3 regions of the Streptomyces sp. NPDC088730 genome follow, and region 3 is predicted to be linked to each of the others. Evidence: riboswitches for the same ligand, from Rfam matches in the RefSeq annotation. Region 3 holds a riboswitch; each other region holds the start of a gene.
The links. A riboswitch is a leader RNA that binds a small molecule or an ion and turns the genes downstream of it on or off. The one in region 3 is predicted to bind thiamine pyrophosphate.
Positions count from the first base shown of each region.

Region 1: another riboswitch for thiamine pyrophosphate. It lies ahead of ACIP89_RS29895 (thiamine ABC transporter substrate binding subunit); the one in region 3 lies ahead of thiO (glycine oxidase ThiO).
Region 2: another riboswitch for thiamine pyrophosphate. It lies ahead of ACIP89_RS27320 (purine-cytosine permease family protein); the one in region 3 lies ahead of thiO (glycine oxidase ThiO).

Region 1 is NZ_JBIVLK010000013.1:90,827-101,166, reverse strand. It holds gene ACIP89_RS29945 (TetR/AcrR family transcriptional regulator) at 1-462, shown strand, start outside; partial or broken gene ACIP89_RS29940 (murein hydrolase activator EnvC family protein) at 368-1,238, opposite strand; gene rpsB (30S ribosomal protein S2) at 1,515-2,453, shown strand; gene tsf (translation elongation factor Ts) at 2,555-3,391, shown strand; gene pyrH (UMP kinase) at 3,550-4,326, shown strand; gene frr (ribosome recycling factor) at 4,493-5,050, shown strand; gene ACIP89_RS29915 (phosphatidate cytidylyltransferase) at 5,050-6,135, shown strand; gene ACIP89_RS29910 (hypothetical protein) at 6,208-6,735, opposite strand; gene ACIP89_RS29905 (histone deacetylase) at 6,893-7,555, shown strand; gene rlmN (23S rRNA (adenine(2503)-C(2))-methyltransferase RlmN) at 7,626-8,732, shown strand; TPP riboswitch at 8,919-9,035, shown strand; gene ACIP89_RS29895 (thiamine ABC transporter substrate binding subunit) at 9,118-10,221, shown strand; gene ACIP89_RS29890 (ABC transporter permease) at 10,308-10,340, shown strand, end outside.
Region 2 is NZ_JBIVLK010000011.1:10,291-20,630, forward strand. It holds gene ACIP89_RS27300 (ABC transporter permease) at 1-741, opposite strand, end outside; gene ACIP89_RS27305 (sulfatase-like hydrolase/transferase) at 738-2,225, opposite strand; gene ACIP89_RS27310 (ROK family protein) at 2,430-3,653, shown strand; gene ACIP89_RS27315 (formylglycine-generating enzyme family protein) at 3,650-4,615, shown strand; TPP riboswitch at 4,672-4,766, shown strand; gene ACIP89_RS27320 (purine-cytosine permease family protein) at 4,757-6,154, shown strand; gene ACIP89_RS27325 (MFS transporter) at 6,196-7,911, opposite strand; gene ACIP89_RS27330 (MFS transporter) at 8,014-9,330, opposite strand; partial or broken gene guaD (guanine deaminase) at 9,352-10,340, opposite strand, start outside.
Region 3 is NZ_JBIVLK010000001.1:1,110,901-1,121,240, reverse strand. It holds gene metF (methylenetetrahydrofolate reductase [NAD(P)H]) at 1-315, opposite strand, end outside; gene thiE (thiamine phosphate synthase) at 460-1,113, opposite strand; gene ACIP89_RS05020 (Rv2175c family DNA-binding protein) at 1,209-1,574, opposite strand; gene ACIP89_RS05015 (NAD(P)/FAD-dependent oxidoreductase) at 1,656-2,837, opposite strand; TPP riboswitch at 3,031-3,143, shown strand; gene thiO (glycine oxidase ThiO) at 3,141-4,319, shown strand; gene thiS (sulfur carrier protein ThiS) at 4,316-4,549, shown strand; gene ACIP89_RS05000 (thiazole synthase) at 4,552-5,346, shown strand; gene pknB (Stk1 family PASTA domain-containing Ser/Thr kinase) at 5,460-7,379, shown strand; gene ACIP89_RS04990 (deoxyribonuclease IV) at 7,386-8,243, shown strand; gene ACIP89_RS04985 (DUF4396 domain-containing protein) at 8,399-8,863, shown strand; gene ACIP89_RS04980 (sulfite oxidase-like oxidoreductase) at 8,879-9,511, opposite strand; gene bfr (bacterioferritin) at 9,666-10,145, shown strand; gene ACIP89_RS04970 (bacterioferritin-associated ferredoxin) at 10,152-10,340, opposite strand, start outside.

The sequences.
Region 1 (10,340 bases), on a different contig from region 3:
GCCCGGTCCTCCGTCTACGAGTACTTCCGTTCCCGCGCCGCCGTCGTCGAGGAGCTCTGCGCCGTCGACTTCCCCGTCTGGGCGGCCGAGGTGGAGAACGCCATGGAACAGGCGGATACGCCCGAGGGGAAGATCGAGGCGTACGTACGACGGCAGCTCGATCTCGTGGGGGACCGGCGCCACCGCGCCGTCGTCGCCATCTCCGCGAGCGAGCTGGACGCGGGCGCCCGGGAGAAGATCCGCGCCGCCCACGGCGGGCTGATCGCCATGATCGTCGAGGCGCTCGGCGACCTCGGCCACGAGCAGCCCCGGCTGGCGGCGATGCTGCTCCAGGGCTCCGTGGACGCGGCGGTGCGGCGTATCGAACTCAGTGTGGCGGAGGAGCCCGCCGTGATCGCGGACACCGCCGTCGCCATGATCCTCCGCGGCGTCCGGGGCGCCCCCGGCGAGCAGGTCTCCTGACTCCGGTGCCTCACCACGGCCCCGTACAGGGGCGCGGTCGCGGCACCCCCGCCGTCCGCCGCCACCGGCTCCCCGCCCGGAGGCGGCCCGGGTCCGGGTTCGGGCACACCGGCCACCGGCAGCAGCCGGGACGGCCCTCGCCGCAGCAGCGCGGGCGGCAGCAGCGACAGCGGGTCCAGATACACCGCCGCGCGGCGCAGCCCCCAGTGCAGGCAGCCGGACGCGCAGTGGAACGGCCCCGTGGCCATCACCGCCACCACCTGCCCCGCGGTGACCTCGTCCCCCTTCGCGACCAGCGGGCGCACCGGCTCGTACGTGGTCCGCAGCGGCGGACCGCCCGTCCCCGCCAGCTCGATCGCCAGCACCCCCCGTCCCGCGACGCCGCCCGCGAACGAGACCCGGCCGGAAGCGGCCGCGAGCACCTGCGTACCCGGTCCGGCGCCGAGGTCCACCCCGCGGTGCCCCGGCCCGTAGTCCGAGGCGGGCGGCTCCCATCCCCGTACGACCACGGGCCGCCCGGCCAGCGGCCAGACCCGTCCTCCGACGGGCGGCGGATCAACCGTGGCAGAGGCGGACGGCGGCGCCGTCACGGGCGGGGGCGGCCGGTCCGCGGCGGCCGCCGTCCCGCCCCACCACCCCGCTGCGAGAAGCACCGCGGCGGCCGCCGACGAGACCGCCCGCGCCAGGCGCCCAGGCCCGCCGCCCCGCCTACCGCACGGTGCGTGGCGGCCCCCGGACCGGAGCCGGGATCCGTCCTGGTCAGATGTGTTTCGCATGGCACAACCGTCCCCCGGCGGCCCGGTCCGCGGGGATCATGGACCGGATCTGTGGAGTACCGGCCGGTTGTGGACAGCGCCGTCACCCGGCACTCAGCGGGTCCCGTACACTTCTTGTGGCGATCCGGGTCACCGGGTCGACTTCGCACGCCCCGCCATCTCCCTCTCAACGGAGGTGGCCGCGCTCCTCGGTCCCTCGTGGCACGGCGCGTCGGGGCGTCAGGCGCGACAGCAATCCTGCGGTCGCGATAACCGAGTACCTCAAGGAGTACGGCCATGGCCGTCGTCACGATGCGGGAGCTGCTGGAAAGCGGCGTCCACTTCGGTCACCAGACCCGTCGCTGGAACCCGAAGATGAAGCGCTTCATCTTCACCGAGCGCAACGGCATCTACATCATCGACCTGCTCCAGTCGCTGTCGTACATCGACCGCGCCTACGAGTTCGTCAAGGAGACCGTCGCCCACGGCGGCTCCATCATGTTCGTGGGTACGAAGAAGCAGGCCCAGGAGGCCATCGCCGAGCAGGCGACGCGCGTCGGCATGCCGTACGTCAACCAGCGTTGGCTCGGTGGCATGCTCACCAACTTCTCCACCGTCTACAAGCGCCTTCAGCGTCTGAAGGAGCTTGAGCTCATCGACTTCGAGGACGTGGCCGCCTCCGGCCTCACCAAGAAGGAGCTCCTGGTCCTCTCCCGCGAGAAGGCCAAGCTGGAGAAGACCCTCGGTGGTATCCGCGAGATGCAGAAGGTGCCGAGCGCCGTCTGGATCGTCGACACCAAGAAGGAGCACATCGCCGTCGGTGAGGCGCGCAAGCTCCACATCCCGGTCGTCGCGATCCTGGACACCAACTGCGACCCCGACGAGGTCGACTACAAGATTCCGGGCAACGACGACGCGATCCGCTCCGTCACCCTGCTCACCCGCGTGATCGCCGACGCCGTAGCCGAGGGCCTCATCGCCCGCTCCGGCGCTGCGACCGGCGACTCGAAGCCGGGCGAGAAGGCCGCCGGCGAGCCGCTCGCCGAGTGGGAGCGTGACCTGCTCGAGGGCGACAAGAAGGCCGACGCCGAGGTCCAGACCTCCGCCGAGACCGAGAAGGTCGCGGACGCCGAGGCCGCTGACGCCCCGGCCGCCGCCGAGGCGCCCGCCACCGAGACGCCGGCCGTCGAGGCCCCCGCCGCCGAGGCTCCGGCCGCGGACGGCGAGCAGGCCTGACACCCGTCACGGCTGACGACGGCGGGGGCCGGTGCCGCACAGGCACCGCCCCCGCCGTTCACCCGTAGATCTTTCAGACTTCGAGAGAGAAATTCAGACTCATGGCGAACTACACCGCCGCTGACGTCAAGAAGCTCCGTGAGCTCACCGGCGCCGGCATGATGGACTGCAAGAAGGCGCTCGACGAGGCCGACGGCAGTGTCGAAGGCGCCGTCGAGGCCCTTCGTATCAAGGGCCAGAAGGGCGTCGCCAAGCGCGAGGGCCGTTCTGCCGAGAACGGCGCCGTCGTCTCCCTCATCTCCGAGGACAACACCTCCGGCGTCCTGCTTGAGCTGAAGTGCGAGACGGACTTCGTCGCCAAGGGCGAGAAGTTCCAGGCCGTCGCCAACGCGCTGGCCGCGCACGTCGCCGCCACCTCCCCGGCCGACCTGGCCGTGCTGCTCGCCTCCGAGATCGAGGCCGGCAAGACGGTTCAGGCGTACGTCGACGAGGCCAACGCCAACCTCGGTGAGAAGATCGTCCTGGACCGCTTCGAGCAGTTCAACGGCGCCTACGTCTCCGTGTACATGCACCGCACCATGCCCGACCTGCCGCCGCAGATCGGTGTCCTGGTCGAGCTGGACAAGGCCGACGCAGAGCTGGCGAAGGGCCTTGCCCAGCACATCGCCGCCTTCGCGCCGAAGTACCTCTCCCGCGAGGACGTCCCGGCCGAGGTCGTCGAGACCGAGCGTCGTGTCGCCGAGGAGACCACACGCGCCGAGGGCAAGCCCGAGGCCGCGCTCCCGAAGATCGTCGAGGGTCGCGTCAACGGCTTCTTCAAGGAGGCCACCCTCCTCGGCCAGCCGTACGCGCTGGACAACAAGAAGTCCGTCCAGAAGGTCCTGGACGAGGCCGGTGTCACCCTGAAGCGCTTCTCGCGCATCAAGGTCGGCATCTGAGTCCGTCCGCGAAAAACGGTGGACCCCGATAGGGTCTGGTGCAGTCGACGGCCGCACACCGCCGTACGACCGCAGATCTGACGAGGAGGCCATTGCCGCTGAGGGACATCGGACCCACCGGCAATGGCCTTCTTCGTATGTGCACGAGGAGAATCTCCATGAACAAGGGCGCGGACGCCGCAAAAGGTGACCACAGGCGCGACGACGGCAAGGTGCCCGGACGCTTCATGCTGAAGCTGTCCGGAGAGGCGTTCGCCGGTGGCGGGGGTCTCGGTGTCGACCCCGATGTCGTACACGCCATCGCACGCGAGATCGCGGCGGTCGTCCGGGACGGCGCGGAAATCGCGATCGTCATCGGCGGCGGCAACTTCTTCCGCGGCGCCGAGCTCCAGCAGCGCGGTATGGACCGGGCCCGGTCCGACTACATGGGCATGCTCGGCACGGTCATGAACTGCCTGGCGCTCCAGGACTTCCTGGAGAAGGAGGGCATCGACTCCCGCGTCCAGACCGCCATCACCATGGGCCAGGTCGCGGAGCCGTACATCCCGCTGCGCGCCGTACGGCACCTGGAGAAGGGCCGCGTCGTCATCTTCGGCGCCGGTATGGGCATGCCGTACTTCTCCACCGACACCACCGCGGCCCAGCGCGCCCTGGAGATCGACGCCGAGGCGCTGCTGATGGGCAAGAACGGTGTGGACGGGGTCTACGACTCCGACCCGAAGACCAACCCCGGAGCGGTGAAGTTCGACGCGCTGGAGTACGGCGAGGTGCTCGCCCGCGACCTCAAGGTCGCCGACGCCACCGCCATCACGCTCTGCCGTGACAACCAGCTGCCGATCCTCGTCTTCGAGCTGACGGCGGCGGGCAATATCGCCCGAGCCGTCAAGGGTGAGAAGATCGGCTCGCTCGTGAGCGACCGGAGCACCCGGGCCTGAGAACCGGGGGACCGGACCGGGGAGACCCGGTGGTTCCCGGGGCCCGAGCAGGGGCCCGAAGGATGGACAACGGCCTGCCGGTCGGACACCGTGCAGGTGAGGACGCGACGCAGGACCCGCCGGGCCCGAGCACGCCGGGCCCACTCAAGACACGCAGGAGCACGTGGTGATCGAAGAAACCCTCCTTGAGGCCGAGGAGAAGATGGAGAAGGCCGTCGTGGTCGCGAAAGAGGACTTCGCCGCGATCCGTACCGGCCGTGCGCACCCGGCGATGTTCAACAAGATCGTCGCCGACTACTACGGCGCGCTGACCCCGATCAACCAGCTGGCCTCTTTCTCGGTGCCCGAGCCCCGGATGGCCGTCGTGACGCCCTTCGACAAGACGGCGCTGCGCAACATCGAGCAGGCCATCCGCGACTCCGACCTCGGCGTCAACCCGAGCAACGACGGCAATATCATCCGGGTGAACTTCCCCGACCTCACCGAAGAGCGCCGTCGCGACTACATCAAGGTCGCGAAGACCAAGGCCGAGGACTCCAAGATCTCGATCCGCGCGGTCCGCCGCAAGGCCAAGGAGACCCTGGACAAGCTGGTCAAGGACAAGGAGTCCGGCGAGGACGAGGTCCGCCGCGCCGAGAAGGAGCTCGACGACACCACCGCGAAGTACGTCGCGCAGGTGGACGAGCTGCTGAAGCACAAGGAAGCCGAGCTGCTCGAAGTCTGATGAACGACTCTTCCTGGGGCGTCCCGCGGGACGCCGGCCACGGGGCCGCTCCCGAGATGCGGTCCGCTCCGGCGGGTCCTGCATACGATGTGCATAACGCCCAGCAGACTCGGCCCATGCCCATCGTGCCGGACGTTCCCGACGCAGGTAGAGACGCTGACGACCGTGATGACCGGGACCAGGGGGCCGCACGCCTGAGCGGCGGCCCCCTGTTCCGCGACGAGAAGCCGCAGGAGCCCATGTCCACCGCGCCGCCACCTCCGCAGAAGAAACGTGCGGGCCGTGATCTCGGGTCCGCCATAGGGGTCGGCGTGGGGCTGGGCGCGGTCGTCGTCGCCTCGCTCTTCATCGTCAAGGCCGTCTTCGTCGGCGTGATCGTGGTCGCCGTCGTCGTCGGCCTCTGGGAGCTCACCTCCCGGCTGGAGGAGCGCAAGGGCATCAAGGCGCCGCTCGTACCCCTCGCGGTCGGCGGCGCGGCCATGGTCGTGGCCGGTTACGCGCGAGGTGCCGAGGGCGCCTGGGCCGCGATGGCCCTGACCGCTCTGGCGGTGCTCGTCTGGCGGATGACCGAACCGCCGGAGGGCTACCTCAAGGACGTCACGGCCGGCGTCTTCGCCGCGTTCTACGTACCGTTCCTGGCCACCTTCGTCGCCTTGCTCCTGACGGCGGACGACGGGCCGATGCGGGTGCTGACCTTCCTGCTGCTGACCGTGGTCAGCGACACCGGCGCGTACGCCGTCGGCTGGCGGTTCGGCAAGCACAAGCTCGCACCCCGGATCAGCCCCGGAAAGACCCGCGAGGGCCTCTTCGGAGCCGTGAGCTTCGCGATGGTGGCCGGTGCGCTGTGCATGCAGTTCCTGATCGACGACGGCTCCTGGTGGCAGGGGCTGCTGCTCGGGCTCGCGGTCGCCGCCAGCGCCACCCTCGGTGACCTGGGCGAGTCCATGATCAAGCGGGACCTCGGGATCAAGGACATGGGCACGCTGCTCCCCGGGCACGGCGGCATCATGGACCGGCTGGACTCCCTGCTGCCGACCGCGCCGGTGGTCTGGCTGCTGATGGTCCTCTTCGTCGGCTCCGGCTGAGCGTCCGTACGCGTCACCACGGGTGAGGGCCCACCGTCCACGGACGGTGGGCCCTCACCCGTGTCGGTGACGTCAGCCGCGTTCCCGCAGGGCCGAGCGCATGTGCTGATAGAGCTCCATCGCCCGCTTGCGCATCCACACGATCCAGCAGCAGAAGGCGATCACGCCCACGGCGAAGACCACCGGAAAGGCCGGCGAGCCGGTGGTGAACCCGAGGACCAGCATGCCCACCGCGATCAGACCCATGAATCCCAGCCAGTAGGGCTGCCACCGGCTGCCCCGCTCCATCTTCCCGAGCTGGTCCTCGACCAGCCGGCGCATGACCGCCCGCTCCTCGGGGTCCTTGGGCACCTCGCGGTGCCGGATCCTGCGGTTGAGGTCGACGACCGTGCCGGGCCGCGCGCCGGTTGCAAGGCTGGTCCTGCGGCGCTGGTACGCCAGGATGCCGACGATCACGGCGGTGTAGACCAGACTCTGGACCGCCCATAAGGCCGGATGACCGTCTCTGCGGAACACGGCTCCGAGCCCCAGTCCCAGTACGAAGAGCACCAGGGCCTGCGCGGCCAGGCTGTGGCTGAACCAGTGCTTCACGGTGTGCACGGCTGATACCTCCTGCTGGGTCGGCGGGCTTGCTCCTGTCACTGCGGGTACCCCGTCCGGCCCGGTTCAGGGGTGCTCCGGCGGTCCCGGCGCGTGTCTGCGACGCTGGAGAGCGGAAGACGCTGGCGGAACGCAAGCAGAGCGGGGAAGGGGCGTCATGGCCGGCGCGCATTCGATCGAGCCCGGAGCCGTGGAGGAGTCCGCGCCGCAGCGTGTCTGGTACACCTCTTACGGCTCGAACGCGCATCTCGACCGGCTCGCCTCCTACATCGAGGGCGGCCGGCCGCCCGGCGCGGGCCGTGCGCATCCGGGATGCAGGGACCGCCGCATGCCCGGCCGGTCCGTTCCCGTGGAACTGACGGGCGCCCTGTACTTCGCCACGGAGTCGCCCGTCTGGGGCGGCGGACGAGCCTTCTACGACCCGGAACAGGAGGGGCGGGTCCTCGCCCGCGCCCACCTTGTCTCGGCGTCACAGTTCGCGGACATCGCCGCTCAGGAGATGTACAGGAGCCCCGGTGAAGATCTTGATCTCGGTCCGGTGCTCAGGTCAGGTGTCGCGCGGCTGGGAGACGGGCGGTACGAGACGCTGGTGTGTGCCGGACAGCTGGACGGACTGCCCGTCCTCACGTTCACGGCCCCCTGGCGGGCCGGCGAAGTGAACCCGGTGCCTCCTTCCCGGGCATACGCGCGCCTCCTCGCCGCCGGCCTGCTCGACGCGGGTGCCTGGGACGTGGACACCGTGGCGGCCTACGTCGCCTCGTCGCGCGGAGCCGCCGGCCACTGGTCGGAACAGGCGATCCGGGCCCTGGTCACCGAGTGACCCGTACCTCAAGCAGGCCGGACCGCGATGACCGATCGCACCCCGGCGTGTCTGCGACACTGGAAGAACCATGCCTAAGCCCGGAGAACTCACTTTCGTCGCGCCCCGCGGAGCCAAGAAGCCGCCGCGGCACCTCGCCGACCTCACGCCCGCCGAGCGCAAGGAAGCCGTCGCCGCGACCGGCGAGAAGCCCTTCCGCGCGCAGCAGCTCTCGCAGCACTACTTCGCGCGGTATGCGCACGACCCCTCGGAGTGGACCAACATTCCGGCCGGGTCGCGGGACAAGCTCGCGGAGGCGTTGTTCCCCGAGCTGATGTCCGTGGTCCGCCACATCAGCTGCGACGACGACACCACCCGCAAGACCCTGTGGAAGCTGCATGACGGGACGCTGGTCGAGTCCGTCCTGATGCGCTACCCCGAGCGCGTCACGATGTGCATCTCCTCGCAGGCGGGCTGCGGGATGAACTGCCCGTTCTGCGCCACCGGGCAGGCCGGTCTCGACCGCAACCTCTCCACGGCGGAGATCGTCCACCAGATCGTGGACGGCATGCGGGCGCTGCGTGACGGCGAGGTCCCCGGAGGCCCCGCGCGGCTCTCCAACATCGTCTTCATGGGCATGGGCGAGCCGCTCGCCAACTACAACCGGGTGGTCGGCTCCATCCGCCGGCTGACCGACCCCGAGCCCGACGGGCTGGGGCTGTCGCAGCGCGGGATCACCGTCTCGACCGTCGGTCTGGTGCCCGCGATGCTGCGTTTCGCGGACGAGGGCTTCAAGTGCCGTCTCGCCGTCTCGCTGCACGCCCCGGACGACGAGCTGCGCGACACCCTCGTCCCCGTGAACACCCGGTGGAAGGTGCGCGAGGTGCTGGACGCGGCCTGGGAGTACGCGGAGAAGTCCGGTCGCCGCATCTCCATCGAGTACGCGCTGATCCGTGACATCAACGACCAGGCCTGGCGGGGCGACCGGCTCGGCCGGCTCCTCAAGGGCAAGCGGGTACACGTCAACCTGATCCCGCTGAACCCGACACCGGGCTCGAAGTGGACCGCCTCGCGGCCGGAGGACGAGAAGGCGTTCGTCGAGGCCATCGCCGCCCACGGGGTGCCGGTGACCGTGCGGGACACCCGGGGCCAGGAGATCGACGGGGCCTGCGGGCAGCTCGCGGCGTCCGAGCGCTAGGGTCTGCCGTCAAACTTACGTCGTCGCCCGAAGGGCGGCCGCGCGGCGTCAGACGGCAGTGTGACGACAGCCCCTGGGGCGCCCCGGCCATGATCCGCCGGACAGACCCTGGGGTGCGTCGCCCGGACTCCGGGGCAGGCTCTGCGGCCGGAACCAGCCGTGTAGCCTGGGCGTGAAATCAACTTCATATTCCGACAGGGGAGCGCCACAGCGCTGAGAGTGCGGCACCGAGGACAGGTTGGCCGCAGACCCTCTGAACCTCGCCCGGGTCATTCCGGGTAGGAAGTTCGGACCTTACTCAAGCTGTTGCGCCCTGCCCGCTTCCGGTTCGCCACCGGCGCGGGCGGGGCCGCGTCTCTTCCTGGTCACCCCCAGGAGGAATCACATGAGCACCACCAAGAAGGTCGCGGTGACGGCCGTCGCCGCCGCGATCGGCGCGACCGCGCTCGCCGGCTGCGGCAGCTCGGACGACGCGTCGTCCGGCTCGTCCGGCACCAAGGGCACCGGCTCCAAGACCGTCACGCTCGTCAGCCACGACTCCTTCAACGCCTCCAAGGGTGTGCTGAAGGAGTTCACCCGGGAGACCGGCTACACCGTCAAGGTCCTGAAGAGCGGTGACGCGGGCGCCGCCCTCAACCAGGAGATCCTGACCAAGGGCTCACCGCGCGGTGACGTGTTCTTCGGCGTCGACAACACCCTGCTCTCGCGCGCCCTCGACAACGGCCTCTTCACGCCGTACGCCGCCAAGGGCCTCGGCCGGGTCGCGTCCGACGTCCAGCTGGACGCGGGAAAGCACCGGGTCACGCCGGTCGACACCGGCGACATCTGCGTCAACTACGACAAGAAGTACTTCGCCGACAAGAAGCTCGCTCCGCCGAAGACCTTCGACGACCTGGCGAAGCCCGCGTACAAGAACCTCCTCGTCACCGAGAACGCCGCGACCTCCTCGCCCGGCCTCGGCTTCCTCCTCGGCAGCATCGCCACCTACGGCGAGGACGGCTACCAGGACTACTGGAAGAAGCTGAAGAGCAACGGCGTCAAGGTCGTCGACGGCTGGGAGCAGGCGTACAACGAGGAGTTCTCCGGCTCCGCGGGCGGCAAGAAGGCCAAGGCCGACCGGCCGCTCGTGGTCAGTTACGCCTCCAGCCCGCCCGTCGAGGTGCTGTACGCGGACCCGCGGCCCAAGACCGCTCCGACCGGGGTCGCCACCGGGACGTGCTTCCGGCAGATCGAGTTCGCCGGCCTGCTCGACGGCGCGAAGAACGAGGCGGGCGGCAAGGCCCTGCTGGACTTCATGATCGGGAAGAAGTTCCAGGAGGACATGCCGCTCAACATGTTCGTCAGCCCGGTCACCAAGGGCGCGAAGGTGCCGGAACTCTTCACCAGGTTCGGGGCCACCCCGGACAAGCCCGCGACCGTCGCCCCGGACGCGATCGCCAAGAACCGTGAGCAGTGGGTCCAGTCATGGTCCTCGCTGGTAGTGAAGTAGCGAAGCCTCCCGTACGCGGACCGGGCGCGGGCGGGAAGGCCGCACGTTCCCGGTCGCGGCGCGGGAGCGCGGTCCGGCTCGGCCTGATGGCCGTGCCCGTCGCCTTCTTCGCGGTGTTC
Region 2 (10,340 bases), on a different contig from region 3:
GTAGAGCTGGGCCTGCTGCATCCGGAAGCCCAGTCCGCCCTGGGCCGCGATGAGTTCGGCCGCGACGACGGTCGCCCAGGAGGCGCCGAGCCCGATCCGCATGCCGACCAGGATGAACGGGGTGGAGGCGGGCACGACGACGCCGATGAAGACCTGCGGGTCACGGGCGCCGAGCACCCGGGCGGCGTTGACGAGGGTGACGTCGACGGCGACGACGCCCTGGAAGGTGGAGACGACGGACGACAGGAACGAGGCCAGGAAGATCACGAAGATCTTCGGGGTCTCGTCGATGCCCATGAGGACGATGGCGAGCGGGATGATCGCGAGCGGCGGGACCATCCGGAAGAACTGCAGCCAGGGCTCGATCAGCCCGCGGACGACCGGGTACCAGCCCATCAGGAAGCCGACCGGGACCGCGAGGACGACACCGAGCACGTAGCCGATGAGGACGCGCTTGAGGCTGGCGCCCGCGTCGGTGAACAGGGTCCCGTCCGCGATGAGTCGGCCCGCGCGGCGGGCCACCACGACCGGTCCGGGGAAGCCGTCGATACCGCTGTTCGCGAGGGCGGTCCAGGCGAGCAGGCCGAGCGCGGCGGAGGCGAGGGCGAGCAGCACGCTGGCGGGGCGGCCGGTGCCGCGCGGCCTCTTCACGGCGCTCCCCGCGCGCTTGGAGCTCTTCGCGCCTTCAGGGGCCGCGCGCTCTCCCCGGTCTTCCACGGGGGCCTCGGCCGGGGTCTTCATGCCACTTCCTCCGCGACGCCGTCGACGTCCGCCGCCCGGTCGCCGCCGATGTCGGCCATGTAGCTCATCCAGGAGTACGCGGGGTCGCCGCGGCGCAGCAGCTCGCGGTAGAGCCGCACGGTGAGGTCGCGCCGGACCCGCGCGTAGGCGGGCGCGTCGTACACGTTGTGGAGTTCGTGCGGGTCGGTCTCCAGGTCGTAGAGCTCGTGCACGCTCTCCGGGTTGTGGACCAGCTTGTGGCGCCGGTCGCGGAGCATGCGCTGCGAGTAGGGGAAGTGGTGGCCGTGGAATTCGGCGACGATCTCGTCGCGGGTCTCCCCCGCGTCGGCCCCGTGCAGGAGCGGCAGCAGGCTGGTGCCGTCGCACTGGTCCGGCACAGGTGCTCCGGCCAGTTCGAGAATGGTCGGGTTGAGGTCGATCAGGCTGGCGAAGTCGTCGCGGACCTGGGCCGGGGCGCCGGGAATCCGGGCGATGCCGGGGATCCTGTAGATGTCCTCGTACATCGCCGGGCCCTTGTCGTTGAGCCGGTGGGCGCCGGTGAACTCACCGTGGTCGGCGGTGAAGAAGACCGCCGTGTCGTCCCACAGGCCGTGTTCCTTGAGCGCCTCGATGAGCCGGCCGGCCTGGTGGTCGATCATCGTGACGTAGCCCCAGTAGACGGCGATCAGCTTGCGCCAGGCGGCGGCGTCGAATCCGTCCGAGGACCAGTACGCGCTGTACTGGCGCTGCACCTCGGGCTTCCCGGCGAAGGTCTCGGCCATCGAGGCGGGGAGCGGGACGTCGTCGGGGTCGTAGAGGTCGTAGTAGCTGTCGGGGATCAGGTACGGCAGATGCGGGCCGTACCAGTGGCAGGACAGCATGAACGGCTTGCCGCTCGACTTCCATTCGCCGGCGTAGCGGTCCAGCAGGCCGAGTGCGCGGTCGGTGAGGAAGGCCTCCATGGTGGCCTCCGCGGGCTGCTGGAGCCGGCCCGCGATGAGGTGTCCGCGCCCGGTGCCGTTGGCGGCGGTCCCGAAGACGGGTTCGCGTACCGCGAAGGGCGGGAATCCGTTGTCCTCCAGCCACTTCTCGTACGAGGGGTGGTGGACGGGGTTGAGGGCGCCGGGCAGGTGCTCGCCGTCCAGGCCGTAGGACTCGGGGCCCCGCTCGCGGCCGATGTGCCACTTGCCGACGTGGCCCACCGAGTAGCCAAGGTCCGTCAACTGGCCCCACAGCGTGGGGTCTTCGTCGGAGAGCTCGTCCTTGCTCCCGCCGTTGCGCTCGGGGTTGTTCAGCATCCCGTGGCGGAAGGGGTGGAGGCCGGTGGCCAGCGAGGCGCGGGCCGGGGTGCAGATCGCGGTCGGGGTGTAGAAGCGGTCGAAACGGGTTCCCGCGGCCGCCAGGGCGTCGAGGGCCGGGGTGTCGACGAGTGGGTTGCCGTAACAGCCCAGGGTGTCGGTCCGGTGCTGGTCGGTCATCAGGAACAGGACGTTGCGCGGAGCCACTCGGGCCGCCCTTTCGGTGGTCGCTCGGTGTGCTGCCGGGAACCGGCCGGTGCCGGTCCGGCGGTGCTCCGGCAGGTGCCGGTGCAGTCGGCTGACCGGAACTGTAGGGACGCCGACTTTTTTACGTCAACCCTCGGGAATAAACATTGTGTGAATTCGTCCGGCGCGTTGACAGAAAGCCCCGCCCCGATCGACCATGCGTCCATGACGGAACGCACCGATGCCCTGCAGCGCCTGCGCAGGGCCAATGAAGCCGCCGTACTCGGTGAACTGCGCAGGTCGGGCGCGCTGAGCCGCGGCGAGCTGAAGGAGCGGGTCGGGCTCTCCCGTACCACCCTGTTCGCGATCGTGTCCGATCTGCTGGAACGCAAGGCCGTCGTGGAACAGCCGGCGCCCGACCAGGGGCAGCCGCGCGGCCGCGGCCGGCCGGCCCTGGAGATCTCGCTCAACTCCCGCGGGGCGGAGCTGATCGGCATCGACCTCCAGCGCCAGCGCGTCCACGTCGTCGTGGCGAACTGCGCCCATGAGATCGTCGGCCGGTACAGCGCCCCCGTACCCGCGGACAGCGGCGCCGCCGAACGCGCCGCGCAGGCGATCCGCGGCGTCGAGGAGCTGGTGCGGCGCGAGAACATCAGCCTCGCCCCGGTCGAGGGCATCGGCCTCGGCCTCCCCGGCTTCGTGCAGAACCCGGCCTCCGGCGACCCCCGCACGATGACACCGTTCGCCGGGCAGGTCGCCGCAGAACTGGGCCGGCACTTCGACGCCCCCGTGCTCACGGACAACAACTCCCGGCTCGCCGCACTCGCCGAAGTGACCTGGGGCGCCGCCCGGGGCTTCGACAACGCTGTCTATCTGCGCTGGTCGGAGGGGGTCGGTGGCGGACTCGTCGTCAACGGCTCGCTGGTGCACGGCGCCCATGGCGCGGCCGGCGAGATCGGCCACACCAGCTGCGACCCCGAGGGAAAGCCCTGCCACTGCGGTGGCCGGGGCTGCCTGGAGGGGCTCATCTCCGTCCCCGCGCTGCTCGCCGCCTGCGCCGATCGCGGGGTCACCGCACGCGACGCCGCCGAGCTCGTCGCGCTCGCCGCGCAGGGCCAGCCGGACGCCGCGGACGTCGTGCGGACCGCGGCCCTCGTCGCGGGCCGGGTGCTCGCCGCCCTCGCCGCACAGGTGGACCCCGAGTGCATCGTCGTCTACGGCGAGCCGGCCGCCCTGGACGGCCTCGTCCTCACCCCCATCCGGCAACAACTGGCCGCACTCTCGCTGCCGTCCGCCCCCCGCACCATCGAAGTGCGCGGCTCCACCCTCGGCGGGGAGGCCGCCGCGCTCGGCGGGGTGGCACTGCTGCTGCGCACCACCGGCCAGGACCTGGAGGAGCTGCTCGACCGGCCGGCGCCCGGCACGCCCGACAGCGGGACCGCGCGGTGAGCGCCTGCTGCGGACCCGCCCGCGAGAACAGCCCCACGGCGCCCGCCGCTCCCCCGGCGGACTTCGCCGTCCCCGTGCGCGGCCGGGCCGACCTCCTGCGCGGCATGGTCGCCGTACCGGGCGGGCCGTTCCTGATGGGCGGCGAGGACGAGGACGCGTTCCCGGACGACGGCGAGGGACCGGTGCGGGAGGTCACGACCGGGCCGTTCCACATCGACGCGGCCTGCGTCAGCAATGCCCGGTTCGCGGTCTTCGTCAAGGCCACCGGCTATCGCACCGAGGCCGAACTCATCGGCTGGTCCTACGTGTTCGGCTCCTTCATCCCACAGCAGGCCCGGCATGCCGTACTGCCGGGCACCGTGCCCGGCGCCCCCTGGTGGCGGGCGGTGACCGGAGCCCACTGGCGGGCGCCCGAGGGGCCGGGCACCTCGGTCGGTGACCGCCGGGACCACCCGGTGGTCCACATGTCGTGGAACGACGCGACGGCCTACGCCCGGTGGGCCGGCAAGCGGCTGCCCACCGAGGCCGAATGGGAGAAGGCCGCCCGGGGCGGCCTCGTCCGGGCGCGGTTCCCCTGGGGCGACGAGCTGACCCCGAACGGCCGGCACCGCTGCAACATCTGGCAGGGCGACTTCCCGGTACGCGACACCCGCGAGGACGGCTACGCGGGCACGGCACCCGTCAAGGCCTACGCCCCCAACGGCTTCGGCCTGTACAACACCTCGGGCAACGTCTGGGAGTGGTGCGCCGACCGGTTCAGCGCGGACTGGCACAGCGCGGAGCGCCCCGCGACCCGGACCGACCCCACCGGGCCGCCGCACGGCGAGAACCGGGTGCTGCGCGGCGGCTCGCACCTGTGCCACCGCTCCTACTGCAACCGCTACCGGGTCGCCGCCCGCACCTCCAACACCCCCGACAGCACGACCGGCCACGGCGGCTTCCGCTGCGCGCTCACGGTCTGACCGCCGCCTTCACCCCCCTCGTCGCGCTCCGCGCACACCCGGCTATCCTGGCCGCCGCACCGGACACGGGGTGCCCCGCACAGGGGCTGAGAACACACCCGTCGAACCTGAACCAGTTAGCACTGGCGGAGGGATGTCTTCATGTCATTGCCGTATGCCCAGGACGAGCGCGCGGCCACGGCTCCGCGGCCCGCGTTCGACGGGCGGATGCCCACCGCCCCGGGTGATCTGCGCGTCGAGGCGCACGGGATAGCCCCCGTCCCCGAGGACCGCCGCTACGGCGGGCCCGGCCGGCTGTTCACCGTCTGGTTCGCCCCCAACCTGACCATGACCGGGGTGTTCACCGGCACCGTCGGCATCGCGCTCGGCCTGGACTTCGCCACGGCGCTCACCGCCGTCGTGCTCGGCACGCTCGTCGGCGCCGTGCCCACCGCGTACCTGGGCACCTGGGGCAGTCAGACAGGCGCCGGACAACTCCCCCTCGCCCGGCTGGCGTTCGGTCGCGGCGTGGTGCTGCCGGGCACGCTCCAGTGGCTGTCGTCCATCGCCTGGGACGCGCTGATCGGGCTGTTCGGCGGGGAGGCGCTGGCCCAGCTGTGCGGCTGGCCCTTCTGGCTGGGAGTGCTGGCCATGATGGCGGCCCAGGGCGCGCTCGGCGTCCTGGGGTACGAGGTGATCCACCGGCTCCAGACCGTGATGACCTTCGTCCTCGCCGCCGCCTTCGCGGTGCTCGCCACCAAGCTCCTGGACGGGGTACACCCCGCCGCGACCGGCACCGCGCACGGCGCGGACCGGGCGGGCGCGTCCGTCCTGACGTGCACCGTCGCCCTGAGCCTGGCGCTGTCCTGGGCGCCGTACGCCAGCGACTTCAGCCGCTACCTGCCGCGCACCACGTCACGGCCCCGGATGTTCTGGTGCACGCTGCTCGGCATCAGCGTCTCGTTCGTGGCGGTCCAGACGCTCGGCCTGTGGGGCGCGTCCGTCTTCACCGACCAGACCGCGCACGGCATCGACACCCTGCTGGGCGGGGGCGCGCTCGGGGCGTTCGGGCTGCTCGCCGTGGCACTCGCCGCGCTGTGCAGCAACGCCATGAACGACTACAGCGGCTCACTGGCGCTGCAGACCATGGGCGTCCGCCTGCCGCGCCCCGTCGCCGCCGCGCTCGCCGCCGTCCTCGGCTTCCCCCTCGTCCTGTGGATGCACGCGGCCGACACCACCGCCCGCTTCCAGAACGTGCTGCTGCTCGTCGGCTACTGGATCCCCGGGTTCGTCGCGATCGTGGCCGTCGACTGGATCGTCCGGGCGAGGGCGCGCGGCGGTTCCCCCGTCGACCTGGCCGCCGAGACCTCCCGCCCCCAGCCGTGGTGGCCCGCGCTCACCGCGTTCGCCGCCGCCTTCGCCACGGCGGTGCCGTTCATGAGCACCGGCCTGTACGTGGGCCCGGTGGCGCGGGCGCTGCACGGGGCGGACCTCGCCTACGGGGTGGCGTTCCTGGCGGCCCTCGCGGTGTACGCCCCGCTGCGGCTGCGCCGCCGCTGACGGTCCCGGCGGGCGCGGCGGACGGTGGGGCGCGGCGGACGTCACGCCTTCGCGGTCTCCGTCTCGCCGTGGATGTAGCGGCCGCCGCGGAGCAGCGAGACGACCGCGGCCACCAGGCACGCCGCGATGGCGAAGTCGAAGGCCACGGAGAGGCCCTGCTCGAACGGTCCGGAGATCAGCGTCGGGAAGAAGGCCCGCCCGGTGAGGTAGTCGGCGTGACTGGTGGGCAGCTGTGCCAGGGTCTCCGGGCCGAGCAGGCTGCGTACCGGGTTGTATCCCAGGAGCGCCGCGAAGAGCACGCCGACCGGCGGCAGCGACGCGACGCGCGCCGCGTCCGCGGACGGCACTCCCTGCTCGGTGAGTCCGTGGGCCAGCGTGTGGGGCAGCGAGCTCGCCAGCCCGGCGATCATCAGCGAGAAGAAGATGCCGATCGACAGCACCGTGGCCGAGTTCTGGAAGGTGGTGCTGATTCCCGCGCCCACTCCGCGCTGGTCCGGCGGCAGACTGTTCATGATCGCCGCCCGGTTGGGCGAGGCGAAGAGCCCCATGGCCAGCCCGTTGACGAGCAGGATCAGGGCGAAGAGCCAGTAGTCGAAGTCGACCGGCAGTTCCTTGAGCGCCACGAAGGTGGCGGCCGCCAGGAGCATGCCGCCGGTGGTGAAGAGCCGGGCGCCGTAGCGGTCGGAGGCCCACCCGGAGAACGGGCCGGCGATCAGGAACCCGATCGTCAGGGGCAGCATGTAGATACCGGCCCACAACGGGGTCTGCTCGAAGCCGTAGCCGTGCCGGGGCAGCCAGATCCCCTGGAGCCAGATGATCAGGATGAACATCAGTCCGCCGCGCCCGAGGGACGCCAGGAGACTGGCCACGTTCCCCGCCGTGAAGGCCCGGATGCGGAACAGCGCCAGATGGAACATCGGCTGGGCGGCCCGGGTCTCGATCAGGCAGAAGAGCCCCAGCACGGCCAGTCCGCCGGCGATCGCGGTGATCACCCACGGGTTGGTCCATCCCATGGTGTCGCCGCCGTAGGGCTGGATGCCGTACGTGATGCCGGAGAGTACGGCGATCAGGCCGGCCGCGAAGGTCAGGTTGCCCCATCGGTCGATCCGGGCCGGGGTGCGGACTCCGGTGTCGTGCAGCTTCAGGTAGGCCCAGACCGTGCCGAACAGCCCGATCGGGACGGAGACCAGGAACACCAGGTGCCAGTCGAAGGGACCGAGCAGCCCGCCGAGCACGAGTCCCATGAACGAGCCCGCGATGGCCGCGACCTGGTTGAGCCCGAGGGCGAGGCCCCGCTGCCGGGGCGGGAAGGCGTCGGTGAGGATGGCGTTCGAGTTCGCCATCAGCATCGCTCCGCCCACGCCCTGGAGCACCCGCATCCCGATCAGCCACAGGGCGCCGGCGGTGCCGTGCGTCCAGGTCACCGAGAGCAGTACGGAGAAGAGCGTGAAGACCGCGAACCCCAGGTTGTACATCCGGACCCGGCCGTACATGTCACCCAGCCGCCCGAAGCTCACCACCAGGACCGCGGTGACGACCATGTAGCTCATGATGAGCCAGAGCAGCAGGCTCGTGTTGCCCGGCTGAAGGGGGTCCACCCCGATGCCGCGGAAGATGTCCGGCAGCGCGATGAGGATGATCGACAGGTTGATCGTCGCGATCAGCACACCCAGCGTGGTGTTCGACAGCGCGATCCACTTGTAGCCCGGACCCAGTGGGTCCTCGGCGCCGCCGAGGCGTACGGCTGTGCTCTGCATCGGACCATCCCGCCCGTCGGAGGTACCTCGGCCGCCTACGGGAGCCAAGCTATTCCCGGGCCCCGGCGACGGCCAGTCCTGATGCTCCGGTGCAGCGGCCTCCTACGGACGAGGGGTGGCGGTCTCCTTGATGAAGAAGCCGGCGAATGCTCCGAGCACGAGCAGGATCGGCATCATGAGCAGTGCGTGGCCGTAGTCGGTGAGCGACGGAGAGCCGGGAAGGATCTTGCCGGGGATCGCCTGGAGTAGTCCGCCGATGACGAAGCAGACGCCGTTGACGATGGCCGCCGAGCTGCCGACGAGCCGTCCGGGGACGGATTCCCCGGCCACGGTGAAGCCGAGCATGTGGGCGCCCGCGAACAGGCCCACACAGAACATGGTGACCACGGAGACGCTGTTGGTCTCCTTGGGCAGGTAGATCAGCAGGCAGACGGCGGCCGCCTGCAACAGGACACCTACGACGGCCGGGACACGGCGGTTGTTCCAGTGGTCGGACATCAGGTTGAAAAGGGGCGCGCCGACGGCGAGGCCGAGCCAGGACATGGCGGTCAGGACGGCGGCGAGCGAGGTTCCGGCTCCGCGGGCTTCCATGACGCGGGGCCCCCACAGCACTCCCATGGCGAGCATTGAGCCGAAGGAGACACCGGCCAACAGCGAGGAGAGGACGACATTGCGGTTGCGGAAGCAGGCGCCGAGGTCGTGGAGGATGCTGGAGACGAGCGGTGGCCGGGCGGCCTGGGCGAGCTGTCCGGGGCCGGCGGAGGGGTTCCGTACCAGGAGCGCGAAGAGCACGATCAGTACGACGCCCGCCGCACCGAAGCCGTTGAGGAGCTGCTGCCAGCTGACGTGCTGGAGCTGCCAGGAGATCGCGGGCTGTCCGAAGGCGGAGCCGAGCGAGGCGAGTGACTGCACCAGGCCGAACATCAGGCCGTAGCGGGCGGCCGGGAACCACTGGCCGCCGATGTATCCGGCGCCGACGAATCCGAAGGAGGAGCCGACGGCGAGGACGATCTGCGCGGCGATCAGAGTGGCCATGCTGGTGGTCTGCGCGTACAGGAAGGCGCCCGCGGTGACGAAGGCGACGCCGATCGCGAGCAGCGGGCGGGAGCCGAAGCGGTCCAGCAGCGCGCCCGAGAAGAACTGGCACAGTGCGAAGGCCCAGGTGTAGATCGACCCGGCGAGGCCGATCTGGGCCACGGTGAGTGAGGCCGTCTTCTGGATCTCCGGGGAAACCACCGCATAGCCGGTCTGGATGGAGAACAGCCAGACCACGAAGACGGCGCACAGGCCCCAGATGAGCCAGGCTTCCACTCCGCCGATGGTCTTGTGCGGCCCGTGCAGGATGCGGGCACCCGGGTGCTTCCTGTACTCGGGTGCGTCACCGTTCGCGGGCGTGGGTGTGGAGGTGGTGTTCGCCATGACGTTCTCCTGTCGGCTGGCTCAGGCGGAGGCGTTGTCGCGGTCGTGGGCCAGGGCACTGTTGATGTACGTGGCACGCACGGTGCGGTCGTCGCCCATGACGGCGAGGACGAACAGCAGCTCGTCGATGTCGTTCACCCGGGAGGTGCGCTGCGCGAGCAGCGGGGTGGCCCGGGGGTCCAGGACGACGAAGTCGGCCTCGTGTCCCGGCGCCAGCGATCCGACCTTGTCGTCGATGCCCATGGCCTGGGCGCCGCCGAGGGTGGCGAGTTAGAACGCCTTGACCGAGTCGAGCGGGTAGTTGCTCAGTTCGGCGACCTTGTACGCCTCGTTCATCGTGGCGAGCAACGAGAAGGAGGTGCCCGCTCCGATGTCGGTGCCCAGCCCCACGTGCATGGGGCGTCTGGCGTCCTTGGCGTCGTGCACGTGAAACAGCCCGCTGCCCAGGAACAGGTTCGACGTGGGGCAGTGCGAGACGGCGGTGCCGGTCTCGGAGCAGCGGTCGCGTTCACGGCCGGTCAGATGCACTCCGTGTGCCAGCACAGCGCCGCGCCCGAGCAGTCCGAAGTGGTCGTAGACGTCGAGGTAGCCGTTCCGGTCGGGGAACAGGGAGCGCACCCAGGAGATCTCTCCAGTGTTCTCGGAGACGTGCGTGTGCATCAGCGCCTCCGGGTGCTCGCGCCACAGTGTCCCGGCCGCCTCCAGTTGCTCGGGGGTGCTCGTCGGGGCGAAGCGCGGCGTGATGGCGTAGAGGTTGCGGTCCTTGCCGTGCCAACGCTCCAGCAGGGCCTTGGAGTCCTCATAACCCGACCGGGCGGTGTCGAGCAGTGCCTCGGGAGCGTTACGGTCCATCAGGACCTTGCCCGCGGCCATCCGCATGCCACGCCGGGACGACTCCTGGAACAGCGCGTCCACCGACTCCGGGTATACCGCACAGAACGTCAGAGCTGTCGTGGTTCCGTTGCGCAACAGTTCGTCGCAGAAGGACGACGCGATCTGCCGGGCGTAGC
Region 3 (10,340 bases):
GACCATGTTGCGCAGTTCGGCGATGGAGTGGTTGACCGCCGTGAGGTGCGCGACCGGGGTGAGGGTGGATTCGGCGGCGATGTCCTGGGTCGCCTTCACCGTCCCGGCCCGGGTGGAGCCGCCGGCTCCGTACGTCACCGAGACGAAGCTCGGGCCCACCGCCTCGATCCGGCGCAGCGCGTTCCAGAGGTTCCGTTCACCCTTCTCGGTCTTGGGCGCCCAGAACTCGAACGAGTGCAGGGTCTTGCCGGTCGCGAGCATCTCACGCACGGTGCGCGCGCGATCTGTCCTGGTGGAGGGTGTACCGAAGGCCATAACGGCAGGTTAACCAGGGCGTGACGGCCACCCAACCGAACCAGAGAGATTTGCCCGAATTGACTGGTTCTTGTCCACGCTTCGGACGCCGATGTCCCAAACACGTCCACGGCGAAGGCCGCGTCCGCTCCGGGGCCCGCCGGATCACGCGTCGCCGCGCGCCCGGATCCTTCCGGCCAGCTCGGCGGCGGCGGCAGCCGGATCCGTCGCCTCGGTGAGGGCCCGCACGACGACGACGCGGCGCGCTCCGGCGTCGAGCACCTCGTCGAGGTTGCCCGCGTCGATCCCGCCGATGGCGAACCAGGGACGGGCCGGGGCGAGCGAGGCGGCGTAGCAGACCAGGTCCAGACCGGGTGCGTGGCGGCCGGGCTTGGTCGGGGTGGGCCAGCAGGGGCCGGTGCAGAAGTAGTCCACGCCGGGCTCGCCCACGGCGGCGTCGACCTCGGCCTCCGCGTGCGTGGAGCGGCCGATGAGGACGTCCTGGCCGATGATCGCGCGGGCGGCGGGCACCGGGAGGTCGCCCTGGCCCAGGTGCAGCACGTCGGAGCCGATGGCGTGGGCCACGTCGGCCCGGTCGTTGACCGCGAGGAGCTTGCCGTGCCGCCTGCACGCGTCGGCGAGGACCGCGAGGTGTTCGAGCTCCTCTGCCGCCTCCATCCCCTTGTCGCGGAGCTGGACGATGTCCACTCCGCCGGAGAGCACCGCGTCGAGGAACTCGGGGAGGTCTCCCTGGCGCCTGCGGGCGTCCGTGCACAGGTAGAGCCGGGCGTCGGACAGTTGTGCGCGAGGCGTGGGCATGACGAAGTTCCCCCGGAGAGCGATGGCGTAGGTCAGGTGGGTGAGGAAGGGATGCGGGCCGCTCGGGCGGACCGCATCCCCGGTGCGGCGGAAGGTCAGACGGCGAGCGCCTGGGCCCGGCGCTTCACCTCCGTGCCGCGATTCTCACTGAGCGCCTGCGCGGGCGTGCCCGGCAGGCTCGGGTCGGGGGTGAAGAGCCATTCCAGCATCTCCTCGTCGGAGTAGCCGTCGTCCCTCAGGAGCGTCAGGGTCCCGCTGAGGCCCTTGACCACCTTGTCGCCGTCGATGAAGGCGGCAGGCACCTGGAGTGCGCGGTTCTCACCACGTCGTACGGCGATGAGCTGGCCCTCCTTGACCAGCTGCCGTACACGCGTCACCTCGATATCGAACATTTCGGCGATATCGGGAAGGTGGAGCCAGGCAGGGACGAGAGCATCGATCTTTGCGTCAATCTCGGTCACGGGACAAGCCTGCCATCCCGGACTGACAGCCGACACCCGGACTCCGCCCTTCAGGGCCCGGCGCACCCCGCCGGACAGACCCTAGGGGCGTACGGCCGACTTCAGCGGCACCGAGGCGTCGCCGGCCAGCTCCGGATCGAGCGGCGTGCCCGCCTCGATGAGCTTGCGCCCCTGGATCAGGTCGCGCGGCCGGCCGACGGAGAGCACCGCGGCCAGCACGCCGTCCCGCAGCCAGCACACCGACCAGGCGGGGCCGTCCGGATCGCCGCGCCACAGCAGGGTGTCCGCGCCCTCGTGGTGGCCCGCGTACTGCACGAACCTGCCGAACTGCTCGGACCAGAAATAGGGCACGGGGTCATAGGCGGGCGGCTCCGCCCCGTCCGGCGACGCCCCGATGATGTGGGCGGCCGCGGTACGCGGCCCCTGGAGGGCGTTGTCCCAGTGGTGGACCAGCAGCCGCGCCCCGTAGCGCGCGGAGGGGAAGGAGGCGCAGTCGCCCACGGCGTACACGTCGGGCAGCGAGGTGCGCAGCGCCGCGTCGGCGGTCACAGAGCCGTCGGGCCCGAGCGCGACGCCGGAGCCGGCCAGCCAGCCGGTGGCGGGGTGCGCGCCGATCCCGACGACCACGGCGTCGGCCGGCAGGACGCGGCCGTCCGCCAGGAGCACCCGGCCGGGTTCCACCCCGGCCACCCGCGCCCCGGTCAGCAGGGTGGCGCCGCTCTCCGCGTACCAGGCGGCCATCGGGGCGGCGACCTCGGCGGGCAGGGCGCCCGCGAGGGGGCGTTCCGCGGCCTCGACGACGGTGACCTCGCAGCCCGCCGAGCGGGCCGCGGTGGCGAACTCGGCGCCGATCCAGCCCGCGCCGACGACCACGACGGTGTGCCGTGCGTCCAGGACGGGCCGCAGCCGCGCCGCGTCGTCCAGGGTGCGCAGCAGATGGACCCCCGCCACCCCCTCGGAGCCCGGCAGCACGACGGGTTCGGCTCCGGTGGCGATGACCAGGACGTCGTAGGGGACGGGCCCCTTCGAGGTGTCCAGTTCATGGTCGGCGGCGCGCAGGCCCGTGACCTCACGGCCCAGCCGCAACTCGATGCCGAGTGTCTCGAAGTCGATATCGAAGGCGGATTCCTCGGCCTTGCCGAGCAGCACGGCCTTGGACAGCGGTGGACGGTCGTAGGGCTGGTGGGGTTCGGCACCGATGAGGGTGAGCGCGCCGGTGAAGCCCTGTTCCCGCAGGGCCACCGCCGTCTGCACACCCGCCATCCCCGCGCCGACGACGACCACCCGCCGCCCGGCCCGCTCCGACTGCCGCTCCGGCCGCTCTGCCCGCTGCTGCTCGTTCACCCGACCACCTTAATCAACTGACGGTGCGTCAGGAAAGGTGTTCCTCACCGTCCTCGCACCGCCGGCCTCCTGCTTTACCCGTCCGCGGGGCCTGGGTCTAGGGTGGCCCACGTAAAAGACTCGCGGGAGCCCGGACGTACCGGGCTGAGAGGGAGGCTGGGCGGCCTCCGACCGTACGAACCTGATCCGGGTCATGCCGGCGAAGGGAGGGGCTGGATGCCCATGCCTGTCCACCGCACGAGCGGGTGCGAGGTCCTCGTCATCGGGGGCGGCGTCATCGGCCTGGTCACCGCCTGGCGGGCCGCGCAGCGCGGTCTGGCCGTCGCGGTCGTCGATCCCGATCCGGGCGGCGGGGCCGCCCGGGTCGCGGCCGGCATGCTGGCCGCCGTCACCGAACTGCACTACGGCGAGGAGATGCTGCTGGGTCTCAACGTCGCCTCCGCCGCGCGCTATCCGGCGTTCGCGGCCGAACTGGAGGCGGCGAGCGGTCAGGACATCGGCTTCCGCGCCTGCGGCACCCTGGCCGTCGCGCTGGACACCGACGACCGCGCCCACCTGCGGGAGCTGCACGAGCTGCAGCGCCGCTGCGGGCTGGAGTCGCAGTGGCTCACCGGCCGGGAGTGCCGGCGCCTGGAGCCGATGCTCGCGCCGGGCGTACGCGGCGGGCTGCGGGTCGACGGCGACCACCAGGTCGACCCGCGCCGGCTGTCCGCCGCGCTGCTGACGGCGTGCGAGCGGGCCGGGGTCGTCTTCCACCGGCAGCGGGCCGAGCGGCTCACCGTGGTGCGGGACCGGGCCACCGGGGCGGTACTGGACGACGGTACGGAGCTGTCGGCCGACCAGGTCGTGCTCGCCGCCGGCAGCCTCAGCGGCCGGCTCTCGGGGGTGCCGGAGCACGTCCGGCCGCCCGTCCGCCCGGTCAAGGGCCAGGTGCTGCGGCTGACCGTACCCACCGCGTACGCCCCCTTCCTCAGCCGCACCGTGCGGGCCGTGGTCCGGGGCAGCCACCTCTACCTGGTGCCGCGCGAGAACGGCGAGCTGGTGGTCGGCGCCACCAGCGAGGAGATGGGCTGGGACACCACCGTCACGGCGGGCGGGGTCTACGAGCTGCTGCGCGACGCCCACGAGCTGGTGCCCGGCATCACCGAGCTGCCGCTCACCGAGACCCGGGCCGGCCTGCGCCCCGCCTCCCCCGACAACGCCCCGCTGCTCGGCCGCACCGCGCTGCCCGGCCTCCACCTCGCCACCGGCCACCACCGGAACGGAGTGCTCCTCACCCCGGTCACCGGTGACGCCATGGCGCGGCTGCTGGCCGACGGCGAGCTGCCGGAGGTGGCCCGCCCCTTCTCCCCCGGCCGCTTCCCGGCCGCCGCCCCCGTACGACAGGAGCAGCCCGCATGACCGCGCCCACTCCCGCCTCCGCGCCCCTCCTCTCCGTGTCCGTGAACGGCGAGGCCCTCACCGTCGCCGCGGGCACCACCCTGGACGCCCTCGTCGCGACCCTGACCGAAGCGCCCTCCGGGGTCGCGGCCGCGCTGAACGAGACCGTGGTGCCGCGCGGTCAGTGGTCCGGCGCGGCGCTCGCGGACGGCGACCGGGTCGAGGTCCTCACCGCGGTCCAGGGAGGCTGACCGTGTCCGACGACCTCTTCACCCTCGGGGACACCGTCTTCGGCTCCCGGCTGATCATGGGGACGGGCGGGGCGCCCAGCCTCGATGTGCTGGAGCGCGCGCTGACCGCCTCCGGCACCGAGCTGACCACGGTCGCGATGCGCCGTCTCGACCCGACCGTGCGGGGCTCCGTGCTCTCCGTACTGGAGAAGCTCGGCGTCCGGGTGCTGCCGAACACGGCGGGCTGCTTCACGGCGGGCGAGGCCGTGCTCACCGCCCGGCTGGCCCGCGAGGCGCTCGGCACCGACTGGGTCAAGCTGGAGGTCGTGGCCGACGAGCGCACCCTGCTGCCCGACCCGGTCGAGCTGCTGGACGCCGCGGAGATCCTGGTGGACGACGGGTTCACCGTGCTGCCCTACACCAACGACGACCCGGTGCTGGCCCGGAAGCTGGAGGACGTGGGGTGCGCGGCGGTCATGCCGCTCGGCTCCCCCATCGGTTCGGGCCTGGGCATCCGCAACCCGCACAACTTCCAGCTGATCACCGAGCGGGCCAGGGTCCCGGTGATCCTGGACGCGGGCGCCGGGACGGCCTCCGACGCGGCGTTCGCCATGGAGCTGGGGTGCGCGGCCGTGATGCTCGCCTCCGCGGTGACCCGCGCCCAGCAGCCCGAGCTGATGGCCGCCGCGATGCGGCACGCGGTGGAGGGCGGGCGGCTGGCCCACCGGGCGGGCCGGATCCCGCGCCGGCACTTCGCCGAGGCGTCGTCGCCGGTGGCGGGGCGTGCGGCGCTGGATCCGGAGCGCCCGGCGTTCTGACACGGGACCCCGCGGCACCGGATCGCGTGTCCCTGTCACGGCTCGGCTGCAGTACGGCTCCGGGATCGCCCCGGCCAGTCGGTGGTGTCCGTGGCGGCTCGTAGACTCGCTGCGTGGATACGACCCTCCAGGACCCTCTCGTCGGGCAGCTGCTCGACGGCCGCTACCGCGTCGATGCCCGCATCGCCGTGGGCGGCATGGCCACGGTCTACCGGGCCATGGACACCCGCCTCGACCGGGTGCTCGCCCTCAAGGTGATGCACCCGGCGCTCGCGACCGACGCCTCGTTCGTCGAGCGCTTCATCCGCGAGGCCAAGTCGGTGGCGGGGCTCGCGCACCCCAATGTGGTCGGGGTCTTCGACCAGGGGGCCCAGCAGCAGTACGTCTACCTGGCGATGGAGTACGTCGCGGGCTGCACGCTGCGCGATGTGCTGCGCGAGCGCGGCGCGCTGCAGCCCCGGGCCGCGCTGGACATCCTGGAGCCGGTGCTCGCCGCGCTCGGCGCCGCGCACCGGGCCGGGTTCGTGCACCGGGACATGAAGCCGGAGAACGTGCTCATCGGCGACGACGGCCGGGTCAAGGTCGCGGACTTCGGCCTGGTACGGGCCGTGGGTACGGTGACCGACACCACCGGGTCGGTCCTGGGCACCGTCTCCTATCTCGCCCCCGAGCAGATCGAGCACGGCACCGCGGACACCCGCGCCGATGTGTACGCCTGCGGTGTGGTGCTGTACGAGATGCTCACCGGCGCCAAGCCGCACACCGGGGAGTCCCCGGCCCAGGTCATCTACCAGCATCTCAACGAGGACGTCCCGGCCCCCTCCGCCCTCGTCCCCGGGCTGCCCCCCGAGCTGGACAGGCTGGTCGCGAGCGCCACCGCGCGTGACCCCGAGGTGCGCCCGTTCGACGCGGTGGCGCTGCTCGCCGAGTCCCGCGAGGCCCGCGCCGGCCTCTCCGAAGCCCAGCTGGACGCCGTACCGCCGCAGGCCCTGGCGGAGGTGCGCGACGCCGCGGAGGACCGCACGAGCGTCATCCCGCGGGTGCTGCCGCCCGGTCAGGGCACCGCCCACCACACCAGCCGGCTGGAGATGCCCCCGCCGCTGCCGCCGGAGCGGCCCGCCCGCCGGGCCGGGTTCCTCGGCGGGCCTCGGCGCGGCGTCGTCGCCGCGGTCGTCGCGGTGCTGCTGGTCCTGGGGATCGGCGGCGGCGTCTGGTACATCAACTCCGGACAGTTCACCCACGTCCCCCGGGTGCTCGGCCAGAGCGAGAAGGCGGCCAAGGAGCGGCTGTCGGACGCCGGCTTGGAGCTGAAGGGCGTCGAGCGCGCCTACAGCGACACCGTCGAACGCGGCAAGGTGATCGACAGCGACCCGAAGTCGGCCGCCCGCATCCGGGGCAACGGCTCGGTGAAGCTCGTCGTGTCGCGGGGGCCCGAGATCGTGAAGGTGCCCGATGTCGGGGGTGTCGCGCTGGCCGAGGCCAAGCGGCGGCTGACGAAGGCGGGCCTGGTGCCCGGCATGACCACCAAGGAGTTCAGCGAGGACGCGGCGGCCGGTGAGGTGGTGCGCACGGACCCCGAGGCGGGCGCCGAGCGCCACCCGGACACCGCGGTCGCGCTCGTGGTCTCCAAGGGCAGCCCGGTCGACGTCCCCGACGTCACCGGCCTCTCCGTCGAGGACGCCACCGACGCACTGGACGAGGAGGGGCTGAAGGCCAAGGTGCTGCCGGGCCGGGTGAACAGCTCCGAGGACGCGGGCGACGTCGCCGAGCAGTCACCGGCCGAGGGCCGGGAGGCCGCGGAGGGCGACACCGTCACACTGAAGGTCTCCAAGGGTCCGCGGATGATCGACGTGCCGGACGTCACCGGCAAGGACAAGGACGACGCCCGGAGCGAGCTGGAGGACGCGGGCTTCGAGGTCAAGGTCGACACCCCGTTCCTCTCCTTCAGCGACACGATAGCGAGCCAGTCCGTCGAGGGCGGCGATCAGGCGCCCGAGGGCAGCACCATCACCATCAAGACCAAGGGGCTCTAGATCCGTATGCGCAACCCTGTCGGCGGTCACGTCCCGGTGGCCGGCGGCCTCGCCAAGGTCGGCCTGCCCTACGCCCGGGAGATGGGCGCGGAGGCCGTCCAGGTCTTCGTCGCCAATCCGCGCGGCTGGGCGGCCCCCGCGGGAAACCCGGCGCAGGACGAGCGGTTCCGGGCCGAGTGCGCCGCCGCGTCCATGCCCGCGTACGTCCACGCCCCGTACCTGATCAACTTCGGCTCGCACACCGCGGCGACCGTCGAGAAGTCCGTGGACTCGCTGCGCCACTCGCTGCGCCGCGCCCGCGAGATCGGCGCTCTGGGCGTCGTGGTGCACACCGGCTCCGCGACCAACGGCAGGCCGCGCGAGGAGGCGCTGGCCCAGGTACGCACCCACCTGCGGCCGCTGCTGGACGAGCTGACGCACGACGACGACCCGTTCCTGCTGCTGGAGTCCACCGCGGGTCAGGGCTTCTCGCTCTGCTCGCGGACCTGGGACTTCGGCCCGTACTTCGAAGCGCTCGACGCCCATCCGAAGCTCGGCGTCTGCCTCGACACCTGCCACATCTTCGCGGCGGGACACGATCTGGCCGGTCCCGGCGGGATGAAGGAGACGCTGGACCTGCTGGTGGAGACGGTGGGCGCGGGCCGGCTGAAGCTGATCCACGCCAATGACTCCAAGGACGTGGCCGGAGCCCACAAGGACCGGCACGAGAACATCGGCGCCGGTCACATCGGTGAGGAGCCGTTCCGGGAGCTGTTCTCCCACCCGGCCACCGAGGGCGTGCCGCTGATCATCGAGACCCCGGGCGGCAAGGAGGGCCACGCGGCGGACGTGGCCCGGCTGAAGGAGCTGCGCGACCGGAGCTGACCGAGCCGCCCACGGATGAGGAATACCCCTGGGGGGTATATGGTTCCTGTAGTCGACAGGAAACCGCCATCCGGCATCGGGAGCTCGACATGCAGGAGCACGCAGAAGACGCAGCACACACGGCACACGCAGGCCGCACGGAGCACGCGGATCACATGGGCCACTCCGGCCGCCGCCCCGGCGCCGTCGGGTGGCGGATGGCGGCGCAGGCCACCCTGCACTGCCTCACCGGCTGCGCCATCGGTGAGGTGCTCGGCATGGTGATCGGCACGGCGTTCGGCTGGGGCAACGCGGCGACGATGGTCCTCGCGATCGCGCTGGCGTTCTTCTTCGGCTACACACTGACGCTGCGCTCCGTCCGGAAGGCCGGTGTCGGCCTCCGTACGGCGTTCCGCGTCGCCCTCGCCGCCGACACGCTCTCCATCGCGGTGATGGAGCTGATCGACAACGGGCTGATCGCGCTGTGGCCCGGCGCGATGGACGCGACACTCGCGGACGCGCTGTTCTGGGGGACGCTCGCGCTCTCGCTGGCCGTCGCCTTCGTCGTCACCACACCGGTCAACAAGTGGATGATCGGACGCGGGAAGGGGCACGCCGTGGTGCACCAGTACCACCACTGAGGCGGCCCGGGGAGGTCAGAGCTCGGGGCCGTCCCCCGGCTCCTCCTGGTAGGAGTAGCGCTGTTCCTTCCACGGATCGCCGACGTTGTGGTAGCCGCGCTCCTCCCAGAAGCCGCGGCGGTCGGCGGTCATGTACTCGATGCCCCGGACCCACTTGGGGCCCTTCCAGGCGTAGAGCTGCGGAACCACGAGCCGGAGCGGGAAGCCGTGCTCCGCGGTGAGCAGCTCGCCGTCCTTGTGGGTGGCGAACAGGGACCGCTCCGCCGTGAAGTCGTCGATCCTGAGGTTCGAGCTGAATCCGTATTCGGCCCAGACCATCACATGGGTGACACGGGGCGCGGGCGGTGCGAGTGCGACGACATCGCGGACGAGCACCCCGCCCCACTCGGCGCCGAGCATGCTGAATTTCGTCACGCAGTGCAGATCCGCGACGACCGAGGAGAACGGCAGTTCCGAGAATTCCTGATGGTTCCAGCAGTGCTTGTCGCCATCGGCGGTGGCCCCGAAAACGCGGAATTCCCAGCGGTCGGGTTTGAACTTCGGCACCGGTCCGTAATGGGTGACCGGCCAGCCGCGCTGAAGTCGCTGCCCCGGCGGAAGCTCGGACTGCTCTGCTGCGCGGTTTTCCCGGCTTTCCGGCTGACCCATGACTCCATGGTGACAGACAGGCAGGGGTGGTCATGACCAGCACAGAGACGATTCGGGCATGCCTTACTAAGCATGTACTTACTGGACGGCCACCGGGTGCGATGCGAAGATGCGGCCAACTTGCCCAGTTCACCGGTTGGAAGGAGCCTCTGCGATGCAGGGCGACCCCGAGGTCCTTGAGTTCCTGAACGAGCAGCTGACCGCCGAATTGACTGCCATCAATCAGTATTTCCTGCACGCGAAGATGCAGGACAACTTCGGCTGGACGAAGCTCGCGAAGTACACCCGCTCCGAGTCGTTCGACGAGATGAAGCACGCCGAGATCCTGACCGACCGGATTCTGTTCCTCGACGGGCTGCCGAACTACCAGCGGCTCTTCCACGTGCGGGTGGGCCAGACGGTCACCGAGATGTTCCAGGCGGACCGCCAGGTCGAGGTGGAGGCGATCGACCGCCTCAAGCGGGGCATCGAGCTGATGCGCGGCAAGGGCGACATCACGTCCGCGAACATCTTCGAGTCGATCCTGGCCGACGAGGAGCACCACATCGACTATCTCGACACCCAGCTGGAACTGGTGGAGAAGCTCGGCGAGCCGCTCTACATCGCGCAGCTGATCGAGCAGCCGGAGAGCTGACCCGGCTCAGGCGGCTTCGGGGAAGCCGGCCGCCGGTGCGGTGCCCGCGTCGATACGCTCGACGGTGCCGGCCGGCTGCTTCTGGTCGAGCAGCTCGCGGCGCGGACAGGCGCCGCGGCCGAGCATCGCCTGGATGGTGCGCACGCAGCCGCCGCAGTCGGTACCCGCCTTGCAGGCGGAGGCTATCTGGCGGGG